Regions from separate parts of the Cupriavidus sp. CER-90 genome, predicted to be linked through region 1. Evidence: predicted binding sites of a transcription regulator. Region 1 holds the regulator's gene; each other region holds the start of a gene.
What was found. Region 1 encodes FNR, which switches genes on or off when oxygen is low (the NO sensors DNR and NnrR bind a similar motif). Its sites were predicted from a motif close to TTGATNNNNATCAA; they were not measured.

Region 1 (3,548 bases):
CCCCAGATCAGGAATGCGGCCCCAGCGGCGCCCCGAGCAATGGTGCGGCGCGATACCGTGGTTCCGTCGATTGTATGGCATTCCCGGCCCCGCCCGCAACCCGCCCTTGTGGCCGATTCAGAACACCACGCAAAAGCCGTGTTGGGCCAGCGTGTCCGGGAGCCAGATCGACCGGGCCACGCCGAGCACGCCGAAGCCGATCACCACCAGCCCCGACGCGACCCGCACCGCAGGTTTGCGCGAGAGTTGCCGCAGGTACCCCGACAGCCCCGAGATCACCAGCAGGTTGGGCAGCGTGCCCAGTCCGAACGCGCCCATCACGAGCGCGCCCGACACCGCGTTGCCTGCCAGCAGTGCCAGCGCCAATGCGCCATAGATCATTCCGCATGGCACCAGCCCCCAGGCCAGACCCATACCGTATCGGCGCAACAGCGGCCTTGCGCGACGCTCGCCGCGTAGCCGCACCGGCAGTCGGGCGGTCATGGCCCGCGCACGCTGCACCACGTGCACGGCGGCCAGCGAGGCCAGCCGCTCGATCCAGTCGGAACGCATCACGCGTCCACGCAACAGCCACACACCGGTGAGCACCAGCATCATGCTGCCCGCTGCATAAAGCCATCGCTGCATTGGCAGATACTCCTGCCGCCACGCCGTCGCACCGACAGCACCCATCACCGCACCCAGCAGCATGTATGTCGTGATGCGGCCCGCATGCATGATGCACAGCGCAGTCCACCACTGGCGAGCGGTACGGTGTATGACAATTGCCACATCGCGGTGCTGTTTCTGCTCCGCGGCAATAGCAATTCCTCCACACATGGCCGCGCAATGCATGCCACCGAGCAATGCCATCAGAAAAACGCTTAAAAGCACACCAAAAGGCAACTGTTCCTCGCTTCTGCGTCACATGACGCTGTAAAATGCCTGCATCGCGCCCTCGCTGCAAGCGCATTCATAACGAGCACTTCAATTGTTGACTTCCATTCCCGTCACCGAGATGTCGCCCCGTTGCTCAACGTGTGCCATGGGCCAGCTTTGCCTGCCCGTGGGCATGTCGCAACAAGACCTGGCGAAGATGGACACGCTCGTGCAGGAACGCGTGCGTGTTCACAAGGGCGAAACGCTTTACCGCATGGGCGAACCGCTCAATGCGGTCTACGCCATTCGCTTCGGCACACTGAAGACGCACGTCACGATGGAAGACGGGCGCACACAGATCACGGGCTTCCACCTGCCCGGTGAAGTCATCGGCCTCGATGGCCTCAGCGAGATGCAGCACGCGTCCGACGCCACCGCGCTGGAAGACGCCGAAGTCTGCGTCGTACGCTACGACGACCTGCAATCGCTGTCGAGCATCCTGCCCTCCCTGCAAGGCCAGTTCCTGCGTCTGATGAGCAAGGAAATCTCGCAGGACCAGGTCATGCTGATCACGCTCGGATCGATGCGCGCCGAAGAGCGTTTGGCGGCATTTCTCGTCAACATGTCCGAGCGTCTGTCGGCACGCGGTTATTCGTCCACCGAGTTCGTGCTGCGCATGAGCCGCGAGGAAATCGGCAGCTACCTGGGCCTGAAACTCGAGACCGTCAGCCGCCTGTTCTCGCGCTTTGCCGAAGCAGGCCTGATCCAGATTCGTCAGCGACATGTGAAGCTCGTCGATATGGCAGGCATCAAGCAGGTGTACAGCCGGTCCTGCTGAATGCCTGGGCCACACATCACGACAAAGGCCGCGCCGGAGCCATCCAGCGCGGCCTTTCTGTTTGCAGCGCCTGTTCTGCATTGCTATTCGAGTTCATCGGTGTCGCTGAGCTTCACCGGCATCGTGTACAGCGTGAGGCCGCTGGACAACGCGCAGAACAACCACGCGACCAGGAAGCCAACGGTGTAGATCGCCTGCCGGGAAGCTTCCACCGGTTGTCCGAAGAAGCTGAGGTCGCCGGGATCCACCACCGAGAACACCACCGCCGTGGCCGCACCGCCCATCAGAAACGCCGGCCATAGCACCCACATCAGCCAGCGCAGTCTCATGGGCGCCTCGCAGCGGGTTCAGCGCGGTCGGCACCGGCCTTCTCGACCACTAGGCCGTGGCGCGTGGCATCGGTCACCGGCACATCGGCATGGGTGTTTGCCAGCCAGATCGTGATACCGCAGGCGACCATCGCCAGCAGCGGACCACTCATCAGAATCCAGGGCCATGGCTCCCTGTACCAGGGCTTTGCGGGGTGTTGGGTCATTGCGCTCTCCTATTGGCATTCGTCCCGGCTCACCATCCGTGACAGCATCACAGATCGCGAGGCACGATGAAACTCGTGCTTTGCCGGATATCCACTTTCCGATCGGTTTCGGTCTCGGCGGTGACCGTCACCTCGATCTTGTGCGTACCCTGCTTCGCATCGTCGATCGGCACACGAATCCGGATCGGCAGCAGCCGGTTCGACGTGGGCGACAGCGATTCCGCGCCATGGTCGTACTCCACGACCATGCCCTGCAACGCGTCGCTCTGCGCCTGCACGTGAAACTTCATCGGCGCCTCGGTGGCATTGATCAGCTGCAGCCGGTACACGTTCTCGATCCAGCGCCCTTCCACTTCGCGCCCGAGCGCGCCACGATCGCGAATGATGTCGACCTTGAGCGGCGCCCGCATGGCCAGCGATGTGACGAAGCCCGCCGTCAAGGCGAGCCAGATCGCCGTGTAGACGATCGTGCGCGGACGCATCAGCCGCTTGCGGGCATCCGATGCCGACAGCTTCTTGCGCATCGCGTTTTCCGATGTGTACCGGATCAACCCGCGCGGATACTCCATCTTGTCCATGACCTGGTCGCAGGCGTCGATGCACGCGCCGCAGCCGATGCACTCGTACTGCAGGCCGTCGCGGATGTCGATCCCGGTCGGACACACCTGTACGCAGATGCTGCAGTTCACGCAGTCGCCCAGGCCAGCCGCGTGGTGGTCCGCCTTGCGCGACCGGCTGCCGCGCGGTTCGCCACGGCCCACGTCATAGGTGACGACGTAGGTGTCGCGGTCCACCATCACGCTCTGGAAGCGCGCGTACGGACACATGTACTTGCACACCTGCTCGCGCATGAAGCCGGCGTTGCCCCACGTGGCAAACGCATAGAACAGCATCCAGAACGCCTGCCACGGGCCCAGGGTCCAGTGCAGGACCTCGCCGCCCAGTTCGCGGATCGGTGCGAAATAGCCGATGAACGTAAAGCCCGTCCACAGCGCGATCAGGATCCACAGCGCGTGCTTGGTCGCCTTGAGGCGAATCTTGCGCAGGCTCCACGGATCGCCGTCCAGCCGGATGCGGGCGATGCGGTCGCCCTCCACCCGGCGCTCGATCCACATGAAGATCTCGGTATAGACCGTCTGTGGGCACGCGTACCCGCAGAACAACCGTCCGGCGATGGCCGTAAACAGGAACAGTGCCAGCGCCGAGATGACCAGCAGCACCGCCAGGTAGATCACGTCCTGCGGCCACAGCACCAGGCCGAAGATGTAGAACTTGCGGGCGCCGAGATCGAACAGGACGGCCTGCCGGTCGTTCCAT
Region 2 (3,548 bases), 1.4 Mb from region 1:
GAGCCGGCTGCTCCGGCCCAGGGTGCCACCGCCCAGGCTGCGGCCTCGGCGCCCGAGGCGGCTGCGGCACCGGCCGCCGCAGCGCCCGCACCCGCGGCAGCCCCTGCTCCGGCAGCCGCAGCACCGGCTGCACCCGCCGCTGCCCCGGCTGCGGCGTCGGCCGACACGGGCAAGAAGGTCTACGAACAGGTTTGCGCCGCGTGCCACGCTGCCGGCGTGGCCGGTGCGCCGAAGTTCGGCGACAAGGCCGCCTGGGCTCCGCGCCTCAAGGAAGGCATGGACGTGGTTCACAACTACGCGCTCAAGGGCAAGGGTGTGATGCCGCCCAAGGGTGGCTACGCCGGTCCGGATGCGGACGTGATCGCCGCATCGGACTACATGGCCAACGCAGCCAAATAAGCGTCGCTTCAGACCAGGCCCGGCCCACCGGGCCCGCGCCCAGCAAAAAGCCCGCGAATCTGTCGCGGGCTTTTTCGTTTCTGGCGTGGCCGCTGTCGCTAGACCACGCGCGAATAGCGCACCAGCGGAATCGCCTGGGCATCGTTGGCGGCGCTGGGCGCCGGTTGCGGGCGGGCGGCGTCGTCGCGCAGGTAGCGGTCGAAGACCATGGCCACGCGGCGTACCAGCAGGCGTCCCAGTTCGGTAATGTCGATGCGGGCCGGCGTGCGGCGTACCAGGTGGTCCTCCGCCAGCCTGTCCAGGTCGGCCAGCTCGGCGGCGAAGGTGGTGGCAAAGTCGATGCCGTAGGTCTTTTCCACCTCGGCAATGTCCAGCGTGCCGTTGCACATCAGCGCGCCGATGATGGCCTTGCGCAGATGATCGTCGGCGGACATCTCGAAACCGCGCACCACCGGCAGGCGCCCGGCATCGATCGCGGCGTAGTAGTCGTCCGTGGTGCGGGCGTTCTGGACATAGTGCCCGGCCACGGCGCCGATGGCCGATACGCCAAGACCGATCTGGTCGTAGCCGGCGTGCGTGGCATAGCCCTGGAAATTGCGTTGCAGCCGGCCTTCGCGCTGGGCGATCGCCAGGTCGTCGTCGGGCAGCGCAAAGTGATCCATGCCGATATAGACGTAGCCGGCGGCGGTCAGCCGTTCGATCGTCGACACCAGGATGTCGAGCTTCTCGGCCGCCGGCGGCAGTGTTGCGGCATCGATACGGCGTTGCGGCTTGAACACATGCGGCAGGTGGGCGTAGCTGTACACCGACAGCCGGTTGGGCCGCAGCGCCAGCACCTTTTCGATGGTCTTGCCAAAGCGCGCCGTGGTCTGGTGCGGCAGGCCGTAGATCAGGTCCACGCTGACCGACTGGAATCCCAGGCGCCGCGCCGCCTCCACCACGGCGCGCGTGTCTTCATACGACTGCACCCGGTGCACGGCTTCCTGCACCTCTTGGTCGAAATCCTGCACGCCCAGGCTGATGCGGTTGAAGCCGAGTTCGGCCAGCAGGTCCATGCGTTCGTCGGTGACGCGGCGCGGATCGATCTCGATCGAATGTTCGCCCTCCGGCAGCAGCACGAAATGTGTGTGCAGCGCCGCCATGACCCGGCGCATTTCATCGGGGTCGAGGAAGGTCGGCGTGCCGCCGCCCCAGTGCGACTGCATCACGGCGCGTCGCTCGCCCAGGCGCCCGGCGACCATCGCCATTTCGCGCGACAGGTAGTCGACATACTGCGCGCTGCGGCTGTGATCCTTGGTGATGATCTTGTTGCAGCCGCAGTAGTAGCAGATGTTTTCGCAGAACGGGATATGGAGATACAGCGACAGCGGGGCCGGCGAATCGGCGCGGCACGCCTGCAGCGCAGTCTGGTAGCCGGCGTCGCCCACGTCATGGTGGAAGCGGTCGGCGGTGGGATAGGAGGTATAGCGGGGGCCGTTGCCGTCGATACGGCCGGCCAGGCTGCGGAAATCGGCAAGCGCGCGGCGGTCGAAAGCCGTGCCGGCGGCGTCTGGAATGGGGGCGGACATGCGGAAACTCGATTTGTGGGCGGAATGACAATCGATGCTATGCCTCGCACGGTGCAACAACCTTGATGCGCATCAAGATCATGGCGCCCCTACACCTGCCAGCCCCGCCAACGGGGGGCCTCATGTCGGGCAAAAGTCACGGAAGCGTCATGAAGGGCCGATAGTCTCGGGCCCGGCTCGCCGAGTACCAAGTCCAGCCGCACTCGCTTCCGCCGTACATCCTGTCCATCCGACTCTCAATGCCATGCGCCCAGCCTTGCCGCAGTCGCCCCCCGCGTGTCCGCCCGCTTCGACGGGCCGCCGCCGCGCCTTGCAGAGACTCGGCGCCCTGACGTCCGCCGCCGTGCTGCCCGCGATGGCGCAGCCGGCTGGCCAGGTCCTGCGCCGCCAGCTCGTAGTGGGCCACCTGGTGGACCGCGTGGGGCCGCAGGCCGATCAGGCGCGCGATTATCTGGCCGGCGCCAAGGTGATGTTTGATGCCTTCAATGCGTCGCCGGCCGGCAATGGCGGGCTGCGCATCGTGCACGTGGTGCGCGATGCGGACGCCTCGAACCCGCGCGCCGCCGTCGCACAGGCCGTGGCGCTGGCCGACAACGAACGTGCCGAGGTGCTGTTCGGGCCTGGCGACAGCCTGCTGCCCACGCTGGCCGGCTCGGCCGACCTGACGCGGCGCGGGGTGCAGATCGTCGCGCCGCTGTCGGGGCTGGCGCTGAGCGCCGACAACGTATGGTTCACGCGCGCCGACTATCAGGCCGAACTCGACGCCGCCGTGCATCAGCTGCGCAGCTACGGGCTGACCGGCATCGCATTGGCGGTGTCGCCCGACTTCGCGGCCGGCACGCTCGGCGTCGGCACCCCGTGGCTGGCGCGCCTGGAAAAGGACATCTCGACGCGCGCCGTGGCGCTGATTGGCAATGTCGACGACAGCGCACGGCGCATTGCCGCGGCCCGGCCGGGCGCAGTGATCGTCGCGGGCGACACGCTGGCCTATGGCAGCCTGGGCCGCGCACTGGCGGCGCAAAACTGGTACGGGTTTCTGGTCGGCCTTTCGGCGGTCAGTCCGTCGGCGGCGCGCGAGATCCTGGGCGCCGGCTACGCGGGCGGCATGGTCGTGACGCAGATAGCACCGGGGCCGCAGGAATCGACGCTGCGCGTCGTCAAGGAGCACGTGGCCCGCATGAAGCAGTACCTGGACGAGCCGCCCTCGCCTGCCACGCTGGCCGGCTATATCGGTGCGGCCTGGCTGGTGCGCGCGGCTGCCGGCATGAAGGCGTCGGGCCCGGCGGAATTGCGGCGCGCGCTGCAGGCCCGCATCGACGTCGGGGACTTCACGCTCGACTTCACGCGGGGCCTGCGTGGGTCGCAGTACGTGCAGCTGGCGGCGATCGGCAAGAGCGGCCTGCCGCAGCGCGCCTGAGCGTGGGCTGGCTCGCTTCGATCAGGCGCGCGGCAGTGTGATGCTGACGCGCAGCCCGCCCTCCGCCCGGTTGGTCAGCTTCAGTTCGCCACCGTGGCGCGCCACGATATCGGCGGCGATCGACAGGCCCATGCCCACGCCGCCGGTGGCGCGGCTGCGCGAGG
Region 3 (3,548 bases), 2.4 Mb from region 1:
GGCTTCCTCGGCGTCGTCGAGCTTGTCCGGAATCAGCATCCAGCCTGCCATCGCAATAAAGCCAAGGCCAAGGATCCAGCGCAGCAGGTTGGCGCCCAGCATGCCGGTGATCCAGCCGCCCAGCGCGCCGGCAAAGCCGTGGTTGACCAGCGTGGCGATCAGGATGCCGAGAATGATGGGAAGGGGCTTGCGATACCGTGCGGCCAGCACGAGCGACAGCAGCTGCGTCTTGTCGCCCATTTCGGCGAGCGCGACGATACCTGTGGAGACGAGGAACGATTCCATTTTTATTGGTGCATGAACCGGGCCGCAAACGCATCTCGCGAGATGCCAATGACACACACCTTTCCCGGCCCGGCCAGAAAGGTATGGTCATCGGTCTCGCCAGGCGTCGGACACAAGGTCCTTGGCTGCGCACGCCATAACCGCCTGCCATGTCGGCATTTGGTCAAGTCTGTTGACGTACGCCCCTGTCTTCCGGGTGCCGCATTGCGCGGCGCGGTCAGATCAGGGCGGCTACTCCCCAATGGAAGCCCGCATTGTAGCCAGACCGATGGATCATGTCCATCGATCTGGCGTTTTTACGATACCTTGCGAATGATTCTCAGATCGGGACCGGGCTGTTCTCGCTGGTCTGCCGACCGCGGAAATCGGTCCAGCACAGCGCCTTGAAGTCATAGAGCTTGCAGCGCCGCGCGGTCTGGAAGTACCAGCGCCACGAGAAGTTCTCGATGATGATGCGTCCCGGCAGCGCGTGCTCCAGCAGCGCCTGGGCGCGCTTGAGTTGATACAGCGGCACGCTCATGTCCACGTGGTGTGCCGTGTGCTCCATGATGTGATGCAGTGCCGCGCCAATCCCCATGCCGAAGCGCAGATGCACGGTTGTCGACACGAACGGCTGGGCCTTGGCCCACATCGGCTTGGTGTCGTACCAGGCCACGCTCGTATGCGTGTGGTGCACATAGAGCACGAAGCCGACCGTGGTGTTCCATACCAGGAAGGGCAGCACGAAGCCGGTGCCGATCATCAGCAGCACGGACTGGTCGGTGGCAATGGCCAGCCACGCCAGCGCGCCGATCCACAGCGCGCCGAAGGCCGCGACAAGCGCGCAGTCCCACATGAAGATCGCGCGGCGCGTGGCCATCTGGCGCTTGCTCGGGAAGAACAGCTTGAACCACCAGATTTCGATCAGGTAGTACAGCCCGGCGCCGAAGCCGTTGCGGTAGATGCGTTCCATCACGCGGCGACAGCGAGGCAGCGCGCGGAATTCCTCCAGCGAGTAGGGCGCCCAGACGAAGTCGAAGCCCTTCAGGTTCGTGTAGCCGTGATGCACGACGTTATGGCCCACTTCCCACAGGCTGTATGGCGTCAGCGACGGCAGGAAGGTCAGCCGGCCCAGCCATTTGTTCAGGCCGCGATGGTCGGTCAGGCTCTGGTGGCAGGCATCGTGGCCGATGATGAACAGCCGCGCGATGATCAGGCCCGCCAGCACGCCCAGGCCCACCTTGGCCCACCATGCCGACAGCAGCACCACGCCGGCCAGCACGGCCGCGAACAGCGCGTAGTCGAACGCGAACAGGAACAGCGCGCGCGACGTGCTGCGCTGGCCCAGCGGGATCAGCCAGCTGCGGATGGTCTTGCGATTGGGAAACGGTGCCTCGAAGGCGATCGGTTCCGGCAGGGAAACGTTGCCGGAAGGGCGGGTCTGTCGGGAGGCGCCGGGGGCGGCCGCCGTGCCGATGTCTTGGGCATCGGCAGGGGAAATCGTGTCGGATCGGGCAGTCATCGATGGTCCAGCGAGTCGGAATGCGGTGGCGCCCAGTCTTCGAGGGCGCACGGATGCGACAGGCTAGAAGGGTTTGATGACGGTTGTGTTGATTCCGGTCAATACAAGACCTCTAAAAGGGGCTTTTCGTTCGCATGCGACCGGAAAGCCCCTTGTCGAAGTGGCGAGCCGTCGTCAGGCTGCCAGCGGCGCATCGGCCGAAGCCTGCTCGCCCATGATGTAGACGCTGTCGATCACGCGGTCGTCGCCCAGCATCGCAAACGCGAACAGTTGCTCCTCCAGCGATGCCGAGCGATGGCTGCGACGCGCGATCAGCGGCGTGGCCTCGGGGTCCAGCACCACGAAGTCGGCCTCGCAGCCCGGCTCGAAGCTGCCGATACGGTCCTGCCAGCCCAGCGCCTCGGCGGCGGCGCGCGTGGCCAGGTAGAACATGCGCAGCGCGGTCAGGTGATAGCCGCCCATGCGGGCGACCTTGTGGGCCGCGTTCATCGTGCGGAACATCGAGAACGACGTGCCGCCGCCCACGTCGGTGGCCAGCGTCACGTTCAGGCGGTTGGCGTCGGACTGGTGGAAGTCATAGAACCCGCTGCCCAGGAACAGGTTCGACGTGGGGCAGTGCGCCACGGCCGCGCCGCTGTCGGCCAGCCGGCGGCGGTCCTCGGGGTCCAGGTAGATCGCGTGGCCGTAGAACGCGCCCGGACGCAGCAGGTTGTAGCGGTCGTAGACGTCCAGGTAGCTGCGCGCGTCGGGAAACAGCTCGCCCACCCATTTCACCTCGTCGCGGTTCTCGGCCACGTGCGTCTGGATAAACACGTCGTCGTGGGCGCGGGCCAGCTCGCCGCAGGCGGCCAGCTGTGCTTCGGTCGATGTCGGCGCAAAGCGGGGCGTGATGGCATAGGCCAGGCGGTCCTTGCCGTGCCACTTCGAGATCAGGTCGGCCGATTCGCGCGCGCCGGACTCGGCGGTGTCGCGCAGGAAGTCGGGGCAGTTGCGATCCATCAGCACCTTGCCCGTGATCATGCGCATGTTGCGCGCCTGGCTGGCCGCGAACAGGCCGTCGGCCGAGGCGGCGTGCACGGTGCTCCAGACCATGGCCGTGGTGGTGCCGTTGCGCAGCAGTTCGTCGGTGAAGAAGTCGGCCACGCCGCGCGCGTAGGCGGCGTCGCTGAAGCGGCGTTCCTCGGGGAACGTGTAGGTGTCGAGCCAGTGCAGCAGCCCCGGCGACGGCGACGCGATGATGTCGGTCTGCGGATAGTGGATGTGCGTGTCGATAAAGCCCGGCACGATCAGCTTGCCGCGATGGTCGATCACCTCGGCACCGGCAGGCATCTCGCCCGCCAGCCTGTCGTACGATCCGACGGCGGCAACGCGGCCGGCCGTCACGATCAGCAGGCCGTCTTCCCAATACTGATAGGCATCGTCATGAAACTGCGGGTCGCGCAGAAAATGAAGGATGCGGCCGCGGATGGCGCGGGTGACGGCACCATGGGTGCGGGGGGCGGGGGAAGTCGTCGTCATCGTCTTGTCTCGGGGCGGCCGGCGCCCCGCCCGTGCCTGTCTGGCAGCGGGCGCGGCGTCCGGCGTTCTGGGTATGCGCCCGCTTTAGCTCGTGGAAGTCACGTGGGCCGTCGCGGGCGGGGTCATGGGCGCGGCCGACCAGAAATGGTCGACCTCCGCCAGGAATTCGGCCTTCTGCACGGCAGGCAGGAAGGCCGCTTCAAAACTGTTGCGCGCCAGCTTGTGGGCGTCGGCCGCATCCAGC

Region 2: a site for FNR is predicted at 2,030-2,043, ahead of hemN (oxygen-independent coproporphyrinogen III oxidase). Genes of this name have one in related genera too.
Region 3: a site for FNR is predicted at 1,875-1,888, ahead of AC24R4_RS12330 (fatty acid desaturase). Genes of this name have one in related genera too.

The regions. Positions count from the first base shown of each region.
Region 1 covers NZ_JBYGYM010000002.1:2,830,585-2,834,132, reverse strand. Annotated here, with positions in the region: gene AC24R4_RS23585 (sulfite exporter TauE/SafE family protein) at 118-885, opposite strand; gene fnr (fumarate/nitrate reduction transcriptional regulator Fnr) at 971-1,696, shown strand; gene AC24R4_RS23575 (hypothetical protein) at 1,780-2,025, opposite strand; gene AC24R4_RS23570 (FixH family protein) at 2,022-2,231, opposite strand; gene ccoG (cytochrome c oxidase accessory protein CcoG) at 2,279-3,548, opposite strand, start outside.
Region 2 covers NZ_JBYGYM010000002.1:1,470,424-1,473,971, reverse strand. Annotated here, with positions in the region: gene AC24R4_RS17280 (c-type cytochrome) at 1-399, shown strand, start outside; gene hemN (oxygen-independent coproporphyrinogen III oxidase) at 498-1,967, opposite strand; gene AC24R4_RS17270 (ABC transporter substrate-binding protein) at 2,212-3,384, shown strand; gene AC24R4_RS17265 (ATP-binding protein) at 3,406-3,548, opposite strand, start outside.
Region 3 covers NZ_JBYGYM010000002.1:393,058-396,605, reverse strand. Annotated here, with positions in the region: gene AC24R4_RS12335 (TMEM165/GDT1 family protein) at 1-285, opposite strand, end outside; yybP-ykoY riboswitch at 316-537, opposite strand; gene AC24R4_RS12330 (fatty acid desaturase) at 605-1,786, opposite strand; gene guaD (guanine deaminase) at 1,961-3,304, opposite strand; gene AC24R4_RS12320 (adenosine deaminase) at 3,389-3,548, opposite strand, start outside.